4 regions of the Aminobacter sp. Piv2-1 genome follow, and region 2 is predicted to be linked to each of the others. Evidence: riboswitches for the same ligand, from Rfam matches in the RefSeq annotation. Region 2 holds a riboswitch; each other region holds the start of a gene.
The links. Region 2 has a riboswitch for cobalamin ahead of bluB (5,6-dimethylbenzimidazole synthase). Riboswitches for the same ligand answer to the same signal wherever they lie in the genome.

Region 1: it holds a riboswitch for cobalamin, as region 2 does, so the genes downstream of both, AmiPiv_RS18065 (CbtB domain-containing protein) here and bluB (5,6-dimethylbenzimidazole synthase) in region 2, are expected to answer to the same signal.
Region 3: it holds a riboswitch for cobalamin, as region 2 does, so the genes downstream of both, AmiPiv_RS17875 (DUF1636 family protein) here and bluB (5,6-dimethylbenzimidazole synthase) in region 2, are expected to answer to the same signal.
Region 4: it holds a riboswitch for cobalamin, as region 2 does, so the genes downstream of both, AmiPiv_RS08190 (ABC transporter ATP-binding protein) here and bluB (5,6-dimethylbenzimidazole synthase) in region 2, are expected to answer to the same signal.

The regions. Positions count from the first base shown of each region.
Region 1 covers NZ_JARKMU010000010.1:6,158-11,629, forward strand. The annotation lists gene AmiPiv_RS18040 (MerR family transcriptional regulator) at 133-519, shown strand; gene AmiPiv_RS18045 (methyltransferase family protein) at 550-1,026, opposite strand; gene AmiPiv_RS18050 (heparan-alpha-glucosaminide N-acetyltransferase) at 1,023-2,021, opposite strand; gene AmiPiv_RS18055 (hypothetical protein) at 2,111-2,335, shown strand; gene AmiPiv_RS18060 (gamma-glutamylcyclotransferase) at 2,382-3,071, shown strand; cobalamin riboswitch at 3,139-3,332, shown strand; gene AmiPiv_RS18065 (CbtB domain-containing protein) at 3,369-3,548, shown strand; gene AmiPiv_RS18070 (CbtA family protein) at 3,564-4,331, shown strand; gene cobU (bifunctional adenosylcobinamide kinase/adenosylcobinamide-phosphate guanylyltransferase) at 4,324-4,833, shown strand; gene cobO (cob(I)yrinic acid a,c-diamide adenosyltransferase) at 4,835-5,452, shown strand; gene cbiB (adenosylcobinamide-phosphate synthase CbiB) at 5,467-5,472, opposite strand, start outside.
Region 2 covers NZ_JARKMU010000003.1:210,450-215,921, forward strand. The annotation lists gene AmiPiv_RS07210 (lytic murein transglycosylase) at 1-979, opposite strand, end outside; gene galU (UTP--glucose-1-phosphate uridylyltransferase GalU) at 1,225-2,112, shown strand; cobalamin riboswitch at 2,183-2,365, shown strand; gene bluB (5,6-dimethylbenzimidazole synthase) at 2,392-3,144, shown strand; gene AmiPiv_RS07225 (outer membrane beta-barrel protein) at 3,243-4,922, opposite strand; gene AmiPiv_RS07230 (KpsF/GutQ family sugar-phosphate isomerase) at 5,096-5,472, shown strand, end outside.
Region 3 covers NZ_JARKMU010000009.1:209,150-214,621, forward strand. The annotation lists gene cobW (cobalamin biosynthesis protein CobW) at 56-1,093, opposite strand; gene AmiPiv_RS17875 (DUF1636 family protein) at 1,090-1,524, opposite strand; cobalamin riboswitch at 1,562-1,762, opposite strand; gene AmiPiv_RS17880 (NADAR family protein) at 1,878-2,426, shown strand; gene AmiPiv_RS17885 (winged helix-turn-helix domain-containing protein) at 2,448-3,641, opposite strand; gene AmiPiv_RS17890 (NADH-quinone oxidoreductase subunit A) at 3,985-4,350, shown strand; gene AmiPiv_RS17895 (NuoB/complex I 20 kDa subunit family protein) at 4,341-4,922, shown strand; gene AmiPiv_RS17900 (NADH-quinone oxidoreductase subunit C) at 4,929-5,472, shown strand, end outside.
Region 4 covers NZ_JARKMU010000003.1:411,780-417,251, reverse strand. The annotation lists gene AmiPiv_RS08210 (membrane-bound PQQ-dependent dehydrogenase, glucose/quinate/shikimate family) at 1-999, shown strand, start outside; gene AmiPiv_RS08205 (hypothetical protein) at 1,105-1,326, shown strand; gene AmiPiv_RS08200 (Clp protease N-terminal domain-containing protein) at 1,337-1,843, shown strand; gene AmiPiv_RS08195 (MFS transporter) at 2,355-3,521, shown strand; cobalamin riboswitch at 3,554-3,763, shown strand; gene AmiPiv_RS08190 (ABC transporter ATP-binding protein) at 3,866-4,681, shown strand; gene AmiPiv_RS08185 (ABC transporter substrate-binding protein) at 4,704-5,472, shown strand, end outside.

The DNA.
Region 1 (5,472 bases), on a different contig from region 2:
CTTTTACGTAAGTCGCGTGCGAGAATCGCAGAGTCTAAGAATTTGCCCGGCTGCGCGGCCGTCTGCCGGCCGGTGTATCCGCCCCGGCAATGTGAGGAGGCGGCGCGGCATGGCCCGTCGGGTGGAGTGGGAATGCGGGAATACTATTCGATCACGGAACTGACCCGCGAATTCGACATCTCGACGCGGACGTTGCGCTTCTATGAAGACGAGGGGCTCGTCTCTCCGGTTCGCCGCGGCAGGACGCGGCTGTTCCGGCCCTCGGACCGGCATCTCATCCGCCAGATCATGCGCGGCAAGCGACTCGGCTTCTCGATCAACGAGATCCGCGAGATCATCCAGATGTACAAGGAACCGCCCGGCGAAGTGGGGCAGCTGAAGCTGATGATCAAGCGGATCGAGGAGAAGCGCGAGGATCTGCGGCAGAAGCGGCGCGATCTGGAAGAAACGCTGGCCGAGCTGGACCAGGCGGAGGAATCCTGCGTCGAACGCCTGGTCGAACTCGGCGTCACCACTTGACCCCTGCAGCTGCAGGCGCCAGGGGCACGGTCAGATCCAGCGCCTGACCCTTTTCGTGTAGTCGATGTATTTCTTGCCGAAACGGGTCTGGAGGTGCTTTTCCTCGCGCTCGATGGCGAGTTTCTGCGTCGCGAAGGCGGCAATCAGGGCCAGGGCGATGAACCAGATGCTCCCGGCGATCAGGCCGATGCCGATCATCATCAGCGTGTTGCCGAAATAGATCGGGTTTCGCGTCAGGGCGAAGGCGCCGTCGGTGACCAGATGGTCGGAAGCCCTGTCCGGCCTGATGGTCGTGTTGCCGCGCTTGAGCGCGCGCATCGCCGAAATCTCGATCGCTACGACTGCCACCACTGCAAGACCGCCGGCGGCGAACAGAATATCGGAAAGCGGCTCGGTGATCCACGGCAGCGGGAGAAAGACCTCAAGCAGGATCGCGACCGCGATCGTCGCAAGATAAATGATCGGCGGCCACGGCACCTTGTTGGGAGCGGCGGAACGATCTGTCATTGCACTCCTCCATTCTGCATTTCGCTGTCCGAGCGCGCGGTGCACATGGCCGTCGTTTCTCGCACGCGGGTCGTCAGCGCCGCGCTCTGCTCACCGGCATAGAAGCGATCGAACGAATCGTCCTTCTGCAGGTCGTCGAGCACGCATGCACAGTAGCGCGCGCAGAATTCGGTGTCGCGGGTCTGCTCGCAGGACAGCTGGCAGGAACTGAGGAACGTCACCTCCCGGGTTTCGACCTGGGCAGGGAAAAACTGTGCAAAGGCCCAGACCAGCGAAATCAGCACCGGCTGGTGGATGAGATAGGCGGCGAGGCCGTGGCGGCCGACGAAGGTCAGCGGCCGTGACCAGGCGCCTGCCTGAAATGCTGCGAGCTTCTCGAACAGGCCGGCCCTCTGTGCAAGCCCGGCGACGCCCATGCCTGCCAGGACCGCGCCGAACCACGGAAACAGCGGCACGTAGTCGTTCGAGCGGGGGACGACGGTCGACAGGCCGACCCACCACAGCGCCGGGTGGTTGAAGATATCCGCGCGCAGGAACTGGGGGGCGGCGATGACCAGTACGGCGATGACCAGGGTCAGCAGGGGCGGCAGGCGCAGGAAGGCGAGGCCGAGCACGCTGGCGAGTGTGATCTGATGCAGGATGCCGAAGAAGATGAACGTGTTCGGCATGGCGAACCATGTCGCCACGGTGATGAGCAGCGCCGCAGCCGCCACCATGGCAAGGCGGCGCCAGTACCTGCCCCAATGAAAGCCCCTGGTGTAAGCCATCACCAGGCTCACACCGACAAGAAAGAGGAAGCTGGAGGCGATGGAGCGCGCGAATATCTTCCAGCCGCCATAGGCGGTCGTGCCTGGATCCATGTAGCCGAAGAACTCCAGATCCCAGGCGAAGTGGTAGATCGCCATGGCGACGAAGGCGACGCCGCGGACGATGTCGATTGTCGAGATGCGTTTCGAGCGGGCCGGAGCCAGGTCGGCGGACAGTTGGGTCGTCATGGATATCACTTTTGCGGTCTGGAACGTTCTTGCGCCAATGCAGTACTATAATGGTTTAAACTAGGCGGTAGTGAGTAGAGTTGCGGCCGATGCACAGAGTTTCTGCGAATGGCGCATCAATCGCGGCCATCGGACGCAGCACCTGGATATTGAAGGGTGACGCCTGCCTGGAGCTTGTATCCGGGGCGCTGGCATTCGGCTACCGTCACGCCGGTGCTGGCAGCGTGGCTGTGTTCGATTTCGGCTCGTCAGGCGACGAAAACGGCCGCCATCTCGACCTTGCCGAGCAGGCGCTGACGGTTGTGCGATTTTGAATTCTCTCCGGAAGGGATTGAATTCCGGGCGTAGCAAGAGGTGACCATGACGGGGCGCATCATGTCGCTGACGGAAGAACTGGTGGCGCGCTGCCATCGTGACGTTGTCGACGAGGGGCCGGATCCTGCCGCGCAGCATCTCGGCGAAGACGATTATGCCCGGATGATCGAGGAGACCATGGCCGCCCGACCGGACGACGGGCCGCTGTGGCTCTTCGCCTACGGGTCGCTGATCTGGAAGCCGGAGGTGGAGCACACCGAGGAGAAGGTGGCGCTGGTGCGCGGCTGGCACCGTTCGTTCTGTGTGAACATGACCCGCTGGCGGGCCACCAAGGCCCAGCCCGGGCTCATGATGGCCATGGACAGAGGCGGCCAGTGCAAGGGGGTGGCGCTGCGGCTCATGGATGGCGACCGCCGCCAGCAACTGGACAAGCTGTTCCGGCGCGAGATGACGCTCAAGCCGTCGACCTACACGCCGCGCTGGCTGAAGCTCTCCACAGAGGAAGGGCCGCTTGTCGCGCTCGGCTTCGTCGCCAACCGCAAGGGGCGCGCCTATGCCGGCGGCATTTCCGAGGACGAAGTGGTGGAACGCATCGCCACGAGCTGCGGCCACTGGGGCTCTGCCGCCGACTACCTGTACAATGTCGTGAAAAACCTTGAGCAGCGGGCGATCCACGACCGGCATCTGTGGCGCCTGCAGCATCTGGTCGCCGAGCGGATCGCGGCGAGAGCCTAAAGGGCCGACGCCGCATTCGCGTCTCCCGGCGTCGGAATTTGGTTTGCCGCCCCCGGCTTTTGTTTCTATAGTTGCCGCCATCGTCGGTTCCGTTTGGAATCAAGAGGGAATGCGGTGAGGGCGTTTTTTGCCCGAAGCCGCGGCTGCCCCCGCAACTGTGTGCGGTTAGCTCTCCCCAAAGGCCACTGAAGCTTGCTTCGGGAAGGCGGGGAAGGGTGTCGATCCGCAAGCCAGGAGACCTGCCGGCGACGGGAAATGAACTCTGTGCCCTCGGGTGGAGGGCGAAAGGACATCGACATGACGACTGTTTCTTCCGCAATCGGCGCCGGCGTTTCTGCCCAGTCGCGCAACATGCAGCTTGCCATGGCGGCACTGCTTGGCCTGTTCTTCGTCGGGTTCCTCGGTTTCTCGCAGATGGAAGTGGTGCACAACGCCGCCCACGACTACCGCCACTCGATGGGCTTTCCCTGCCACTGACGAAGGTCTTCCGACATGTCTGTCTTTCGCAACGTCGTGTTCATCGCGGCGATCAGCGGCCTATTGGCCGGCGTGATCCTTGCCGCGCTTCAGACCTATTCGACCGATCCGCTGATCTTCAAGGCGGAGACCTACGAGAACGCCGGCGGTCATGACCAGATGGCGGCGCCTGCCGCCGGGACCGAAATGTCCGCCCCGGCCGCCGACGCCCAGGCTGCGACACCACCGCAGGAGCCCGAGGCGGAGGCCTGGGCGCCGGCCGACGGTTTCGAACGTTTCGCCTATACGGCGCTTGCAAACGTGGTGAGCGGCGTGGCCTTCGCGCTGATCCTGGTCGCGGCCTCCGAGTTTGCCGGTGGCATCGCCAACTGGCGCCAGGGTGTGTTCTGGGGCTTTGCCGGATTCGCCGTGTTCACGCTCGCGCCCGGCCTGGGACTGCCGCCGGAACTGCCGGCAATGCCGGCCGCCGACCTCGGCGACCGCCAGGTCTGGTGGACGCTCACGGTGCTCGCCACCGCCGCGGGCCTCGCACTCATCGCATTCCGCAAGTCGCTGCCGCTCGCCATCCTGGGCGTCGCCCTGATCGTCGCGCCGCATGTCGTGGGCGCACCGCAGCCGGCAAGCCACGAGACGCCGATCCCGGTGGATCTGCACCGCAGTTTCGTCGTCGCCACCACGATATCGAACCTCGTGTTCTGGGTCGTCCTCGGTGCCGTTGCAGGCTTCGTGCGCGGCCGCTTCATGGGTGAGCGGGGCGAAGCGTTGCGCGGGCATCTTGCCTGAGAAGCTGACCTTCCTGCTCGGCGGGGCGCGCTCCGGCAAGAGCGCGCATGCCGAGCGCCTCGCGACCCAGCATCCCGCGCCGTGGACCTATATCGCCACGGCGCAAGCCTATGACGAGGAGATGCGCGAGCGCATCGACATCCATCGCGCCCGGCGCGGCGCGGGATGGCATACGATCGATGCGCCGCTGGACCTCACTGGCGCCCTCGGCAGCGTCCCGGACGGTGCGACGGTGCTGGTCGATTGCCTGACCCTCTGGCTTTCCAACCACATGCTCGCTGACCATGACGTCGAGGTCGAAAGTTCGAGCCTTGCGGGGCTTCTGGCGCGGCCGCGCGGCCCGTGGTTCGTCGTCGCCAACGAGGTCGGCCTCGGCATCGTGCCGGACAATGCGCTTGGCCGCCGTTTCCGCGACGCGGCCGGACGGCTCAATCAACAGGTGGCGGCAGGCGCCGACGAGGTGCTGTTCTTGGTCGCCGGCCTGCCGATGAGGGTGAAGTGACATGAAGACCATCGACGACCAGAAAGCCGAGCGGCACCGCGCCAAGATGGCCAAGCGCAAGGCGGTGCAGGACGCCGAAGTGGCAGGAAAGACCATCGTCGAGAAGGGCCTTTTGATCGTCAACACCGGGCCTGGCAAGGGCAAGTCGACGGCGGCCTTCGGACTGGCGCTGCGCATGCTCGGCTACGGCCACCGGGTCGGCGTGGTGCAGTTCATCAAGGGCGCCTGGCATTCGGGCGAGCAGGACGCTTTCGCGACCTTCGGCGACCGCGTCGTCTGGCATACGATGGGCGAGGGCTTCACCTGGGAAACGCAGGACATCAAGCGCGACATCGCCGCTGCCGAGGCGGCATGGGCGAAGGCGCAAGAATTGCTTGCCGATCCGAGCATTTCGCTCGTCGTACTCGATGAACTCAACATCGCGCTTCGCTATGACTATCTCGACCTGGACGCTGTGGTTGAGGCCCTCAAGGGCCGGCGCGAAGGGCTACATGTCGTCGTTACCGGCCGCAATGCCAAGCCGGCGCTGGTGGAGGCGGCCGATCTCGTCACCGAAATGGGTGCCACCAAGCACCACTTCTCGGCGGGCGTGAAGGCGCAGAAGGGGATCGAGTTCTGACCGGCAGGGCGCCTTCAGAA
Region 2 (5,472 bases):
GCAGGCCGACCGCGAGGGCGTATTTGTCGGCGTTGTTGTAGCGCTTGATCACCTGGAAGTTCTTGGTCATCAGGAAGGCCGGCCCCTGGCGGCCGTCCGGCACCTTCAGCGTCGCGACGTCCGAGCCGCGCCTGAAGGCCTTGCCGTTGGCGCGCTCGACGCCGAGCGAGGCCCACTTGTCCAGCGTCGCCGAACCGCTGGGGAACTTGCGGCCCTCGGGCAGCACCACCTCGTAGCCCCAGGTCCTGCCGGCCTGCCAGCCGTTCTTCTTGAGCAGGTTGGCGGCGGTAGCGAGCGCGTCGGGCACCGAATTCCAGATGTCGCGGCGGCCGTTGCCGTCGGCGTCGACCGCATAGGCCTGGTAGCTGGTCGGGATGAACTGGGTATGGCCCATGGCGCCGGCCCAGGAGCCCATCAGGTTGCTTTCCTTGATGTCGCCGCGCTGCAGGATCTTGAGGGCGGCGATGAGCTGGGTGCGGGCGTATTTGGCGCGGCGCTGGTCGCCATAGGCAAGCGTCGCCAGCGAGCGCACCACGTTGCGCATCACCTTGTCGTTCTTGAGGATCTCGCCATAGTTGGATTCCATCGACCAGATGGCCAACAGCACATAGCGGTCGACGCCGTAGGCCGCCTCGATGCGGTCGAGCCAGGGCTTCCACTTGCGCGCCATCTCGCGGCCGGTGGCGATCGACTGGTCATGCACGCGGTTGTCGAAATAGTCCCACACCGGGGCGGTGAATTCGGGCTGGAAGCGCGCCTTTTCCAGCACTTCGGCATCGGCGGAGGTGATGCCGCGGAAGGCGCGGTCGTAGGTCGAACCGGAAATGCCGTTGTCGGCCGCGACCGAACGGAAGCTCGCCACCCAGCGCTGGAACCCCGGCTCGGCGGCGGCGGGACCGGCAGGCAGCAAAAGCGCGAACGAAATACCGGCGATTGCGGCGGCGCTGGCGAGGGCTCGGGCGGTCTTGTGAAGAGGCATTCTTTCCTCCTTGGAGAGATCAGAAAGTCGATTCATCGCCGAAGCCGGTTATCAATCAGTTTACCATAGTCCTCCGGGGGAACGAAAAGCCGCCTGCCGAATTGTCCAGGGCCAGTCAACTCGATCAAGTTCGCGTGATCGCTGGTCTTGCCCGCCGTCCCCGAATATGTGAACGCATTCAGTATTCATCAATTGGGGCGTGACAGTGTCCACGCCCGGTACATGCAACCATCGGACGAACAGCCATGAAACGAGTTCGCAAGGCAGTATTTCCTGTCGCAGGTCTGGGCACGCGCTTCCTGCCCGCCACCAAGTCGATACCGAAGGAAATGCTGACCGTCGTCGACAAGCCGGTGATCCAGTACGTCGTCGACGAGGCGCGCGAAGCGGGCATCGAGCACTTCATCTTCGTCACCGGCCGCAACAAGGCGGTCATCGAGGACCATTTCGACGTCCAGTTCGAGCTCTACGACACGCTCGCCCAGCGCGGCAAGGGCGAACAGCTGGAAAGGCTGCAGCGCTTGCAGCCGGCGCCGGGCCAGACCTCGTTCACCCGCCAGCAGGTGCCGCTCGGTCTCGGCCACGCGGTCTGGTGCGCGCGCGAGCTCGTCGGCAACGAGCCGTTCGCGCTGCTTCTGCCCGACATGATCATGCAGTCCGAGAAAAGCTGCATGCGCGAGATGGTCGAGCTCTACAACGAGACCGGCAACAACATCATCGCCGTGCAGGAATGCGATCCCGCCGAGGCGCACAAATACGGCATCGTCGGCAAGGGCGAAACCGTCCATACCGGTTTCCGCATCGACGGCATGGTCGAGAAGCCGAAGCCCGGCACGGCGCCGTCGAACCTCTTCATCAACGGCCGCTACATCCTGCAGCCGGAGATCTTCGGCATCCTCGCCAACCAGGAGCGCGGGGCGGGCGACGAGATCCAGCTCACCGATGCGATGCTCAAACTCGAGAAGCAGCAGTCCTTCTACGGCTACCACTATCGCGGCCGCACCTTCGACTGCGGTTCGCCGGAGGGCTTCGTCGAGGCAAACGTCGCCTTCGCGCTGTCGCGCGCCGATATCAACGAGCGCATGGCGGACGTCATCGAAAGCCTGCTCGGCGAGATGAAGCCGGGTCGCTGAGCTTCCCCATGAATGTCGCCCGCGCGTCAGATTCGGACGCGCGGAGCGGTGGTTTTCGGCCTCAGCGCCGTGTAGACATGTCCTGCCAGGTGCCCGCAGCGATGCGGGAGAATCGGGAACACGGTGCAAATCCGTGGCGTGCCCAACGCTGTAAGAGGGACCGCATCGGCAAAGGCCACTGTCCGCAGGACGGGAAGGCGCCGGAAGCGGGTTGAACTCGAGCCAGAAGACCGGCCCGGCAGAAATCGTCCACCGCATGGTCAGGCGGCGGAAACCGATATGCTCGCCAGGGGACACGCGATGCCGACCGACCATACCCATGCCGATACGGGCTGTTTCGATGCGGCAGCGCAGGATGCCGTCTACCGCGCCATCTTCACGCGCCGCGACGTGCGCAGCCATTTCCTGTCCGATCCGATCGAGGACGCCCAGCTGGGGCGCCTGCTGATGGCGGCCCATCACGCGCCCTCGGTCGGCTTCATGCAGCCGTGGAACTTCATCGTCATCCGCGACCCCGGCCGCAGGGAGCAGGTGCGCGACCTCTTCCTCGCCGCGCGCGGGCAGGAATTGCCGCACATCGCCGAAGAGCGGCAGGCGCTCTACCGCAAGCTCAAGCTCGAAGGCATCTCGGAAACGCCGCTCAATCTGGTCGTGACCTGCGACCGCAGCCGGTCGCGGCATTCGCCGCTCGGTCGCTGGCACAATCCCGAGATGGACCTCTACAGCACGGTCTGCGCGGTGCAGAACTTCTGGCTGGCGGCCCGCGCCGAGGGCATCGGCGTCGGATGGGTCAGCATCCTCGACCGTGAGGCGCTGAAGCGGCTGCTCGGCATCCCCGAGCACGTCACGCCGGTGGCCTACCTGTGCGTCGGCCGCGTGTCGGAGTTCGCCGCGCGGCCGGACCTGGAGCGGCATGGCTGGGCAAGCCGCCTGCCGCTCGCCGATCTCATCATGAGCGAGGTCTATTCCGGTGCGGGCGAGGACGTGCTGAAGGCCGCCGTTTCGACGCTGTCGGGCGCCGGGAGTTCCTAGATCATTTCCGCTTTTCTTCGAATTGCGGAAACGCTCTATCTCTTTGTTTTTGCGCAATTCCGGACGGAAAACCGCTGCGCACTTTTCCTGGAATTGCTCTAGCGCTGGACCCTCAGCCCGACGAACACGCTGTTGGTCCTGCTGTCGCGGCCGGCGAGCGTGCTGTCTAGGGACTCGTGCCTGAGGCGGCCGGTCAGGCCGGCGTAGCGGTTGAGCCACCAGGTCAGCCCGGCTTCCGCGGTGAGCGTCAGCTCGCGGTCGTCCGATCCGGCATAGTCGCGCCAGCCGGTGCCGACCGCGGCAAAGCCGGTCAGGTTGGCCCGCATCTGGCGTTCGACCGCGAGGCGCCCGGAATAGAGCACCGAACCGCTCTGGCCGGGCGTCGTCGAGCCTTCCACGACCGTCGTGCCGGTGAGGCTGACGATGGTGCCGCGGATCGGCGACCAGCGAAGGTCGGCCGCCAGCGTGGCTGCGGAAATCGTGTCCAGGCGGTCGTCGTCGAAATCCTCGGCGATCCAGCCCGCCGAAACCTCGCCGCCGAATTTCTCGCCCATGTCGATCTCGACGCCGGCGCGCGCGCCGACACGATTCGACGAACGCTCGAAACCGGCCGTGTCGAATCTGAGGTCGTAGACGCGGCGGCCGAATTCGACCTCGCCGAAGGGGATCAGGGCGGGCGAAACTTCATAGCCGGCGCGAAGGCGGCCGGCATAGAGCGTGGAATTCCTGTCCTCCTGCGACAGCGTGCCCCCACCGGACAGTTCGGCGTCGTCGAACCGCTCGTTGGTCGCTTCGCCTGTCACCGCAAGGCGCAGCTTACCCACGTCCTTCTCCAGGCCAAGGCTGCCGTCGAGCGTGCGCCGCAACGGCTGCGAGACCGTGTCCTCGATCACCACCGGCGACGTCGCCGATTCCGGCCTGACATTGTAGCCGAGCGTGCCGATGGCGCGGAAACCGTCCATCAGTTCGAGTTCGAGCCGCCCGTCGATGCCGCCCGTGGCCTCCTCGAGTTCCTGTCCGGAGACGGACTTGCGGAAGGTGCCATAGGCGTCGATCGTCGCCGAGTGGCGCGCCCAGTCGGAGACGGCGTTGAGGCGAAGCGCGGTTTCCGAAAGCACGGCCGACCTGCCGTTGGCGCTCGAATCGGCGTTCGACGTCGCCGTCACGCCCTGTTCCAGGCTGGGCCGCAGCACGAACGTGCCGACGCGGATGCCGGGTGCCGCGAACGGATAGTCGTCGCGCGGCACGTAGCGTCCCTCAATCGCGGCCTGGCGCCGTGCCTCCGAGCCGCTCGTCGGGGCAAGGTCGGAATCGACCGTGCCCTGGCGCACCGAACCGGTGGTCACCTCGCCGTCCGGCTCGGCCGGCGCATCCAGCCCGCCCTGCTGCGACGGGCGCGCTGCCGCGCCCGCGGCGAGGCGCCTGCGGGCCGCCTCGGCGCGCTGCCGGGCGGTGGTCGGGGGCAGGGCATAGGTCGAGGCGGAGGCCGGATTGGCGTTCGGCGGCTCGCTGAAGATGTCGGCCGTCTCACCGGCGGGCTGGTCGGGAATGGCCCCGGGGCTCGCGGGCTGATAGGTGTCTTGGTTCTGGTCCTGGGCAGCTGCTGCCGGCTGCACGGCCGGGCGCTTGCGCCACATCAGCGCGTCCCTGACCTGGGTTTCGCTGACCGCGCCGCGCAGGCCGGCTTCCTGTGCCTGGGCGGGAAGGAGACACGCCACGGCCGCCACGCTCGCTGTCGCCAGCAAGGCGCAGATGCGCGCACCCTTCGGCCGTCCCATTCGCTCCGGCAAGACCCGTTCCATCGCCACCAATGCCCCGCAGGCGCATGGGCGCCGTGCTTAGCAACTGGTAAATCGCCATGGTTAATGGAGCGTTTCGCTGGCGCGCCGACCGCGCAAACGGGGGGCGATAGTGATGGACAGCCGGCTTGGGACGCGCTAACGCATGCGCCATGCACGCTGGATCGCTAAAAAAAGAGCCGGACCCGCAGGCCTCGATCGCCTCGGCGCTCCGTACCATCGCCACCGAGCAGGCCGGAATCGTGGCTCTCCTCGCATCGCTGGAAGGCCCCCTGGCCGAGCCGTTCGCGCGCGCGGTATCGGTTCTTGGCCAGCTGAACGGCCGCGCGATCATCACCGGCGTCGGCAAGAGCGGCCATATCGGCAGGAAGATCGCCGCCACCTTCGCCTCGACCGGCACGCCGTCCTATTTCGTCCATCCGGCGGAAGCCATCCACGGCGACCTCGGCATGATCACCAGGGACGATGCGATCGTCGCCATCTCGTGGTCGGGCGAGACCGCCGAGCTCAAGGGCATCGTCGGCTATTC
Region 3 (5,472 bases), on a different contig from region 2:
GCGGGGAGAAGGTGGCCGCGAAGCGGCCGGATGAGGGGGCAAGCTTCGCATTCGGTTAGCCCACCAGGATGCGCTCGATGGCCGGGCGGTCGAGGCCCTTGAGGCCGATGACCACGAGGCGCGAGCGACGGTCGTCTTCGGCAGTCCAGGCGCGGTCGTAGTAGTGGTTGACGCGCGGGCCGACCGCCTGGACGAGCAGGCGCATCGGCTTGCCGCCGACGTCTACGAAGCCCTTTACGCGCAGCACGTTTTCTTCCTCGGCGGCGGTAGCGACGCGCTTGGCCAGTTCTTCGGGGCTGACGATCGAGGGGATTTCGATGACGAAGGTGTCGAAATCGTCGTGCTCGTGGTCGAAGGCGCCGTCGTGATGGGTCTTGCGGTTCTCGATGTCGTCCTCGACGGCGAGGCCGAGGCCGAGCAGCACCGACGGGTCGACCTTGCCCATCGACGAGGGCACGATCTTGACGGCGCGGGCGAGATGCTCGCCAACGATGGCGCTGGCGCGGGCGTGGCCGGCCTCGTCGAGCAGGTCGGACTTGGACAGGATGATGAGGTCGGCGCAGGCGACCTGATCCTCGAACACTTCCTCGACCGGGTCGTCGTGGTCGAGCGAATCATCGGCGCTGCGCTGGGCGGCGAGCGCTTCCATGTCGGAGGCGACCTTGCCGTCGGCGAGGGCCGGACCGTCGACGACGGCAATGACGCCATCGACCGTGACGCGGCTCTTCACCGTCGGCCACTGGAAGGCCTGGACCAGCGGCTTGGGGAGAGCGAGGCCCGAGGTCTCGATCAGGATGTGGTCGACCTTCGGCGAGCGCGACAGGATCTGGTCGAGGGCCGGCACGAAGTCGTCGGCCACGGTGCAGCAGATGCAGCCATTGGCCAACTCGACGATGTTCTCCTCCGGGCAGGCGTCGATGCCGCAGCCCTTCAAGATCTCGCCGTCGATGCCGACGTCGCCGAACTCGTTGACGATGATGGCGAGGCGCTTGCCCTTTGCATTCTCCAGGATGTTGCGCAGCAGGGTGGTCTTGCCGGCGCCGAGAAACCCGGTGACGACGGTGCAGGGGACGCGTTCGACGGAGGCGGTCATTTTTCTTCCTTGGTCAGATTGAGCGGGGGAATGCGGGCGACGAGGCCGCGCTTGAGGCTGTCGGGACGACCGCGCCAGGGGATGAGGCCGTCGGTCGAGGTGGCGAAGAGTCTTGCCCCGGTGACAAGGTCTTCGCCCGAGGAAATTCTGAGGTCGCCGAAGACGTAGCTCCAGGAGCCGTCGCGGATCAGTGCCGCGCTCAGGCGGCGCTTGCAGTTGCCGAGGCATTCGACGCTGCGCACGGAGATGTCGTTGCCGGCAGCCATGCGCGTGTTCTCGGCAAGCCTGGCGCCGGCGCGGGGATGGGCGTCCGAGCCGGTTTCGTCGCGGCAGGAGGAGCAGACGAGGATGGTTACATCACAGGCGCGCGCGTCGGCTGCATCGCAGGATGCGTCCGATGGTGCGACCGGAGAATTGTCGTCGAAGTCCAAATCCAGGCTCCTTGCCTGGGACACCCGCCAGGCTTTCGGATCAAAAACTTAGACGGCAGGTCTCCTGGCTTGCGGATCGTCGCCTTGGCCCGCCTTCCCGGGAAATCCCAGTGGTCTTCGGGCTCGGCTCTTCGCTCACAGTTGCGGGGACAGCCGCGGAGTTGGCCGAAAAAGCCGCACCGCATTCCCTCTTAGCTTCCGCCTTTGCGGGCGGAGGACCGTCGACTGGCGATTTAGGCGGTAGCGAGGGGTGGAGTCAACGCGGCGGAGCGACAGATGCCGTCGCAGGAGTCTGATCGAGAAAGGGCGCGCATGGCGGTTGACAAGCGCTGCCGGCATTTTCAAATGCAAGAATGTATCGCAACCGCTCTCAACTGGAAGATGCTTATCGCGCCAAGGCGAGTCTTCAGTTCTTGTTCTTCTGGGGGCATCAACCGTCCAGGGACGGTAGAATTACCTCATCTTGCCTAAGTCAATGGTGGCCAGCTTCGTTTGAGATGAATGGCCTACGCTATCCGAGCGCCGAACACTGGATGATGGCCGAAAAGGCTCGTCTGTTCGGAGACCAAGAGACTGCATCCAAGATACTAGCGGCCGAAAGTCCGAAGCAGGCAAAGCAATTCGGCAGGGGGGTGCGTGGATTTGACCCGGCCATATGGGATCGTGAGAAGGCCCGTATCGTTACCGAGGGAAGCAAGCACAAATTCGGACAGAACTTGGCACTGCGCGACTTTTTGCTCTCGACGGGCAGCGCCATATTGGTCGAGGCTAGCCCTGTCGATCCTGTGTGGGGCATTGGCCTTGCCGCCGAGGATGTACGCGCCAGCAATCCGCTGCAGTGGGGCGGAGAAAATCTTCTCGGATTTGCTTTGATGGAAGCGCGTGAATCGCTCCGCGGCTGAGCTATTGAAAATCTGGCAGAGTCACCCCGTCTCAATAGCTGCCAACGCCGGCCCTAGGTCGCCGGCGGGCGTCACCTCGATGCGTTCGAGGCCGAGCCAGTCGCGCATCTGCTTGAGTTCTTCGTGTAGCTCGGCCGCGGTTTCTGGCGGGGCGCATGGCTCCGAATAGGCAGCCTGCACGCGCAGCACGCGGGCAGGCCGGTCGGCCTTGAGGTCGACGCGGGCGACGATGCGCTCGCCGAGCAGGAACGGCAGGACGTAGTAGCCATACTGGCGCTTGTCCGCCGGGGTGTAGATCTCGATGCGATAGCGGAAGTCGAAGAGCTGTTCGGCGCGGCTGCGTTCGAACACCAGCGGGTCGAACGGCGCGAGCAGGGCGCGGGCACGGAGCCTGCGAGGGACACGCGCGCCGGCGTGGAGGAAGGCCTGCCGGTTCCAGCCTTCGACCCGCACCGGGACAAGTTCGCCCATCTCGACCAGCTCTTCCAGCCGGCCCTTCATATTCGCTGGCGACAGGCGAAAGTAGTCGCGCAGGCAGATGGCTGTTGCGACGCCGTGGGCGCGGGCGGAAATCCTGAGGAGTTCGCGATGCGCGTCGGCGGCCGGCAGGGCAGGGCGGTTGAATATCTCGGCGGGCAGGACGCGTTCGGGCAGGTCGTAGAGCCGCTCGAAGCCGCGGCGGGAATGGGTGGTGATGCGGCCCGCCCAGAACAGCCATTCGAAGGCATGCTTCTCGCGGCTCCAGCCCCACCAGCCGCCCGAGCCTTTTGCCCCTTCGATATCGGACGCCGCGATCGGTCCGCGGTCGACGACCTCCCGGTAGATCTCCTCGATGTGGCCTCGGTGCTCGCGGCCGAACTTCGCCAGGCCCGAGTACATTTCCGTATCGGCCTGCTCCATGCGCCAGCGCATCAGCGGAAAGGTCTCGAGCGGCAGCAGCGACGCCTCGTGCGCCCAATATTCGAACAGCATGCGCTTCTTCGGCTGCATGGCGTCGTCGAGCAGCGCCATCGGATAGGGGCCGAGTCGCGAATAGAGCGGCATGTAGTGGGCGCGTACGATGGCGCTGACCGAATCAATCTGGAACAGGCCGGTGCGGTCGAGCACGCGCTTGAGATGACGTCGCGTGATTGCTCCGGTCGGCCGTGGATCGCCGAAACCCTGCGCGGCGAGAGCAATGCGGCGGGCGGTGGCCAGGGAGATTTTTTCGGTCATTGCGGCAAGCTATCGCAGTCTTCGGAAATGTGACGCTGGGGTAGGGGAATCGCACTTTGCTGCAGATGCTAGCAGAAGTGCCGTCCGGGCCTTGTCAGGAGAGTAAAGTGGAGTAAAAATAGAAAGAAATCAAAGATGGGCGATGCCCCCAGGATTCTGGCCCAGCCGTGGGGTTTGCCACCTTTCGGACAAGGTTGGGCTTGCTTCGCCCGACTGCCTGCGCTAACCGTCGCCGCATTGCAGCACGACCGTTTCGTCCGAACCGGCGAGGAACCGTCGCGCTTCCGGAAACGGACCCCGTGCTGTAAGTCTGGGTGGATTGGCCACCAACGGAATTCGCAGCATGAACGCTCTCCTGAGTTCGTATCTGCCCATCGTCATTTTCATCGGTGTGGCGCTCGTAGTCGGCATCGCCCTCATCGTGGCGCCCTTCCTCGTCGCCTACCGCAGCCCGGACCCGGAAAAGCTGTCGGCCTACGAGTGCGGCTTCAACTCCTTCGACGATGCCCGCATGAAATTCGACATCCGGTTCTATCTGGTGTCCATCCTCTTCATCATCTTCGACCTCGAAGTGGCGTTCCTGTTTCCGTGGGCGGTGTCCTTCGGCGAGATCGGCATGCTCGGCTTCTGGTCGATGATGATCTTCCTGGCCGTGCTGACCATCGGCTTCGTCTACGAGTGGAAAAAGGGAGCGCTGGAATGGGATTGAACGACGCCTCCGGCACCCTGATCGCGCCGAAGCCGAAAGGCATCATCGATCCGAACACCGGCAAGCTCATCGGTTCCGACGACGCCTTCTTCGGCGAGCTGAACAACGAGCTGTCCGACAAGGGTTTCCTCGTCACCTCGTCGGAGGCGCTGATCACCTGGGCGCGCACCGGCTCGCTGATGTGGATGACCTTCGGCCTCGCCTGCTGCGCCGTCGAGATGATGCACATCTCGATGCCGCGCTATGACGCCGAGCGCTTCGGCATTGCGCCGCGCGCCTCTCCGCGCCAGTCGGACGTGATGATCGTCGCCGGCACGCTGACCAACAAGATGGCGCCCGCGCTGCGCAAGGTCTACGACCAGATGCCCGAGCCGCGCTACGTCATCTCGATGGGCTCGTGCGCCAACGGCGGCGGCTACTACCACTATTCCTATTCGGTGGTGCGCGGCTGCGACCGCGTCGTGCCCGTCGACATCTACGTGCCCGGCTGTCCTCCGACCGCCGAGGCGCTCCTCTACGGCATCCTTCTTCTGCAGAAGAAGATCCGCCGCACCGGCACCATCGAGCGGTGATCCCAAATGAGTGAAGCCCTGAAGGACCTTGCCGCCTATATCGCGGAAAAGCTCGACGCGGACATCGAGGAAAGCGTGCTCGCCTATGGCGAGCTGACGCTGACGGTGAAGGCTGCCGACATCGTCGACGTGCTGACCTTCCTGCGCAACGACGTGCAGTGCCAGTTCGTCTCGTTCATCGATGCCGCCGGCGTCGACTATCCGCAGCGCGCCAAGCGCTTCGACGTCGTCTACCACCTCCTGTCGCCGCGCCAGAACCTGCGCATCCGCGTCAAGGTGCGCACCGACGAGGATACGCCGGTCCCGTCCGTCACCCCGGTCTATCCGGGCGCCGACTGGTTCGAGCGCGAGGCCTACGACATGTACGGCATCCTGTTCTCGGGCCATCCCGACCTGCGCCGCCTTTTGACCGACTACGGCTTCGAAGGCCACCCGTTGCGCAAGGACTTCCCGCTCACCGGCTTCGTCGAAGTGCGCTACGACGACGAGCAGAAGCGCGTCGTTTACGAGCCGGTCGAGCTCAAGCAGGAGTTCCGCAATTTCGACTTCC
Region 4 (5,472 bases), 200 kb from region 2:
CACGACATCTGGGACTACGACGTCCCCGCCCAGCCTGCACTCTACGACGTGCCGGATGGCAAGGGCGGCACCGTGCCGGCGCTGATCCAGATCACCAAGCGCGGGCAGATCTTCATGCTCGACCGCCGCGACGGCAAGCCGATCGCCGAGGTCGAGGAACGCCCGGTGCCGCAGACCGGCGGCGTGCCGGAGGACTTCCTGTCGCCGACGCAGCCCTATTCGGTCGGCATGCCGCAGATCGGCGCCGAGCCCTTCACCGAGGCCAAGATGTGGGGTGCAACGCCCTACGACCAGCTCTACTGCCGCATCGAGTTCAAGAAGATGCGCTACGAGGGCGAATTCACGCCTCCCGGCCTGACCCGCTCGATCATCTTCCCGGGCTACTACGGTGGCATGAACTGGGGCAGTGCGGCGATCGACGAGGCCCGCGGCCTTTTGATTGTCAACGACATCCGCATGCCGCAGTTCGCCCAGTTGATGCCGCGCGAGACGACCGACAACTATGGCGGCTCGGCAGCCCATGACGGCCTGTCTCAGCAGAAGGGCACGCCCTATGGCGCGCTGAAGAACGGCTTCATGTCGCCGCTCGGCGTCCCCTGCCACCAGCCGCCCTACGGCACCTTCACCGGCATCGACCTGAAGACCCGTCAGATCGTCTGGCAGGTTCCGGCCGGCACGCTGGAGGATACCGGCCCGCTGGGCATGAAGACGGGTCTGCAGATCCCGATCGGCATGCCGACGCTGGGTGGCCCGATCGCCACCTCCGGTGGCATCGTCTTCTACGCCGGCACGCAGGACTACTACCTGCGCGCCCTCGACGTGGAGACCGGCAAGGAGCTGTGGAAGGGCCGCATGCCCGTCGGCGCGCAGTCGACGCCGATGACCTTCGTGTCGCCGGAAAGCGGAACCCAGTATGTGGTGATCTCCGCCGGCGGCGCGCGCCAGTCGCCCGACCGCGGCGACTACATCGTCGCCTACAAGCTGCCCAAGCAGAACTGAGTTCTCCAGGGCATCGTCTGGGCGCGAGATCCGTGTAAAAAGCTGATAACAAACGCACCGTCAACTTTTGTTGACGGTGCGTCGATCGTCAACTAAGGTTGACGCATGGATGACCTGGCTAAAATCACCATCCCGACCGATCCCGATGAAGCCTTGGCTGCTGTCGTCGCTTTGCGCCGATTGGCGGACAGGATCGAACGCGAGGCCGTGCGATCGGCCCTGCAGCAAGGTTGGTCGTGGTCGAGGATTGCCCAAGCACTCGGGATCACCAAGCAGGCCGCCCATAAGCGACTTTCGGACGTGGCGGAGAGCGACAGCTCCGCATAAGGGGAACTCGATGTTCAAAGGCATCAAATCAAAGCTCGACGACATGAACATTATCAAGCGTCTCTGCGAGCGGGCGGAAGCCCATGCCTTGCACGATCAGCAACGGGAGCCGGGGGCCGAACATTTTCTGTTGGCCGCCCTCGATCTTCCGGACGGCACGGCTCGTCTCGCCTTTGAGCGAGTAGGAGTGGAGCCAGACGCCCTGCAAGCCGCGATCGAACGGCAATATGGCGATGCCCTTCGGTCGCTCGGTCTGACAGCGGATGCACCGCATGAAACGTCGATTTCGGCAAATCCCGGCGCATATCAAGCGGCACCCTCCGGGCAGGCAGTCATGCAGGAGTTGGCAGCAACCCGGAAACACCATGCCCCATTGCTCGGCGCCCATGTCGTCGGCATCGTCGCGGGAATGTCGCAGGGTGTGGCGCCGCGTGCACTCCGTGCCTTGGGCGTTGATCCCGCCACGCTAAAATCGGCTGCCGACGGGATAGTCGAAACAATCGGCCCCGCCCGCTGATCTCCATCGCTCTCCGTCGCAAGGCCATTGTTCCGCTGTCCGGACACACGGTTTGCGCGGCCAGATGGCGCAACCCTGAGCGCATCGACATCGGAAGGGGCGCCTCGAGCGCCCCTTTCTCATTTCTGGCCTGCGAAAGCCGCTCTGGTCCGCCGAACCGGCAGGCGCCAGCCGAGCCGAGCGTCGCGACCGCGATCAGGACCATGCCCACTCCCTGGGCGACGCCGATCGGATGGCCGTAGATCGCCCAGTCGATGATGATGGCGACCACGGGGTAGACGAAGGTGAGCACGCCGATGACCGGCGTCCTGCGCAACCCGCAGGCCGGTAACACCGCGGTCGAATTCCTGCGCCGCGACCTGACGCAGCAGTCCTGACCGCGCCCGGACTGCACCTCCCGAATGCCTGCCATGCGCGGCGCGCATTGCTGCGATGCAGCAATGCTGCTTGTGCAGGGGCCGACATGAGGAAAATGTAGATTTAAATCGTTTCAGCTCCCCCGAGTCCGTCCATGCCCTTGCCGATCCTCGCTTTGGCCGTTGCATCCTTTTGCATCGGTACCACCGAATTCGTGATCATGGGGCTGTTGCCTGAGGTCGCAGCCGACCTCGGCGTGTCGATCCCGGCGGCGGGGCTGCTCGTCACCGGCTATGCGCTGGGCGTGGTCATCGGCGCCCCGATCATCGCCGTCGGCACGGCGAGACTGCCGCGCAAGCCGGTGTTGATCGGCCTCGCCATGATGTTCGTGCTCGGCAATCTGCTCTGCGCCATCGCCCCCACCTACTGGACGCTGATGATCGCCCGCGTCATCACCGCCTTCGGCCATGGCGCCTTCTTCGGCATCGGCTCGGTGGTGGCGGCAAGCCTTGTGCCGGCCAACAAGCGCGCCAGCGCGATCGCCCTGATGTTCGCCGGCCTGACGCTTGCCAACATCCTCGGCGTGCCCGGCGGCACGGCGCTCGGCGAAGCCTTCGGCTGGCGCATGACCTTCTACGCCGTCGTCGTCATCGGCCTGATCTCGGTCGCGGCCATCGCCTGGCTCGTGCCGGCGGGTGTTGCCCCTCCCGGCAAGGGTGGCGTTGCTGGCGAGGTCAAGGTGCTGGGCAAGCTGCAGGTCTGGCTCGCCATGATCATCTCGGCGCTCGCCTCGGGCAGCCTGTTTGCCGTCTTCACCTACATCAAGCCGATCCTGACCGATGTCACCGGCCTGTCAGTCGAGTCCGTCACCTGGATCCTGCTTTTGTTCGGCGGCGGCATGACCATCGGCAACATCATCGGCGGCAAGCTGGCCGACTGGAAGCTGATGCCGACGGCCATCGGCGCACTGGTTGTGATGGCCTCGATCCACGTCGCCTTCGCCGGCCTCAGCTATTCGGCGCCGGCCGCGATTCTGCTCGTCTTCCTCTGGGGCATCATCACCTTCGTCATCGTGCCGCCGATGCAGATGCGCGTCGTCGAGACAGCCTCGGAAGCGCCGAACCTCGCGGCCACGCTCAACCAGGGCGCCTTCAACGCCGGCAATGCCGCCGGCGCCTGGGCCGGCGGGGCGGCAATCTCGATGGGCGTGAGCTATGCCGACCTGCCCTTCGTCGGCGCGGCCATCGCCCTGTCAGCCTTCGCCGTAGCCGTCATTTCCTTCGCACTCGACCGGCGTGACGCAATTCAGCAGGCGGCATGACGCTTTAGCGATTGTCAGCAACCCGTCGTTGCTGTAGCCACGGCAGCGATGGTTCCTGCTGCCCGACTCGGGCAGCGGATTAAATGGGAACACGGTGAGACGTCCCAGACGCGAAACCGTGGCTGCCCCCGCAACTGTGAGCGGATAGCAAGTCGGAAGAATGCCACTGGCCGCAAGGCCGGGAAGGCTCCGAGGCGCCGAAACCCGCAAGCCAGGAGACCTGCCATCATCGGATGAGTTCAACCGGCCGGGGTGTGCCGCGGAGATGATGATGATTGCGACTGCCTTTTTCGGATCGCCGATCGGATCGTTCTGCCGCCTCCGCCACGTCACGGAGACAGGGCATGCTCGATCGCGTCCACGGCTCTAGTCGCCTCGTAGGCTCCACCCCGGCACTACTCGAACTCGACGGCCTGTCATGGGGCCCGCGCGCGTCGAAGCCGATCCTCGAGCCGGTGACCGTGCGCGTCGCGCCGGCGGAGCTTCTGGCCATCGTCGGCCCCAACGGCGCCGGCAAGTCGAGCCTGCTGCGCTGCCTCTACCGTTACCACCGGCCGACCGGCGGCGCGGTCAGGCTGGACGGCAAGGACATCTGGCGGATGAAGCCGCGCGACTGCGCCCGCCGCATCGCCACCGTGCTCCAGGAGCCGGCGTCGGATTTCGGCCTGACGGTGGCCGAGATCGTCGAACTCGGGCTCATCCCGCACGCCACTGGCGTCGGAGCCGCGGCCGACGACTACCTTGACGTCGAAGCCGCACTGTCGCTGCTCGGCCTCACCCGGCTCGCCGCGCGCGATTTCGGCTCGCTGTCGGGCGGCGAGAAGCAGCGCGCCATGATCGCGCGCGCCCTGGTGCAGCGGCCCGACCTGTTGATCCTGGACGAGCCGACCAACCACCTCGACATCCGCCATCAGCTCGAAGTGCTCGAACTGCTTCGCAATCTCGGCTGCACCGTGGTGGTGTCGCTGCACGACCTGGCGCTCGCCTCGGCCTATGCGGACCGCGTGCTGGTCATGGACGGCGGCCGCGCGGTTGCCTGCGGCAGGCCGGCCGACATCCTCACGCCTGAGCGCATCCGCGAGAACTTCGCCGTGGGCGCCACCCTCGACGACCACCCGGTCACCGGCCGGCCGCGCTTTTCCTTCCATCTCGAACGCTGAACCCGCCAGCCAAGGAGCATCCATGCGCCTGACGATTCTTGCCGCCGCGCTCTTCGCGACCACCGCCGCCCAGGCGGATGACTTTCCGGTCACGGTCAGGAGCTGCAACCGCGACGTGACCTTCGCCGCCCCGCCGCAGCGGGCGGTGTCCAACGACATCAACCTGACCGAGATGATGCTGACCCTCGGCCTTGCCGACCGCATGGTCGGCTACTCCGGCATTTCGGGCTGGAACAAGATCGACGCGACCATTCGCAAGGACATCGGCCAGTTGCCGGAACTCGCGCCGCAATATCCGAGCAAGGAGATCCTGCTCGGCGCCGACGCCGATTTCTACTTCGCCGGCTGGAACTACGGCATGAACGTCGGCGGCGCCGTGACCCCCGACACGCTGGCCCCCTTCGGCATCGCCGTCTACGAGCTGACGGAGAGCTGCATCCACGTCATGAAGCGGGAAAAGTCGTCGATGGACGACATGTATGTCGACCTCCTCAACCTCGGCACGATCTTCGGAGTGCGCGACAAGGCCGAGGCCCTGGTGGCAGGCTACAAGCAGGAACTCGCCGACTTCCAGGCCAAGCTGCCTCGGCTCGACAGGCCGGTGAAGGTATTCATCTACGATTCCGGCGAGCAGAAGCCGTTCACGGCGGGCCGCTACGCCATCCCGACCGCGATGATCGAGGCGGCCGGCGGCAGCAACATCGCCGACGACGTCGAGGCCAACTGGGCCGAGATCGGCTGGGAACCGGTGATCGAGCGCAATCCGGACGTCGTCGTCATCGTCAACTACG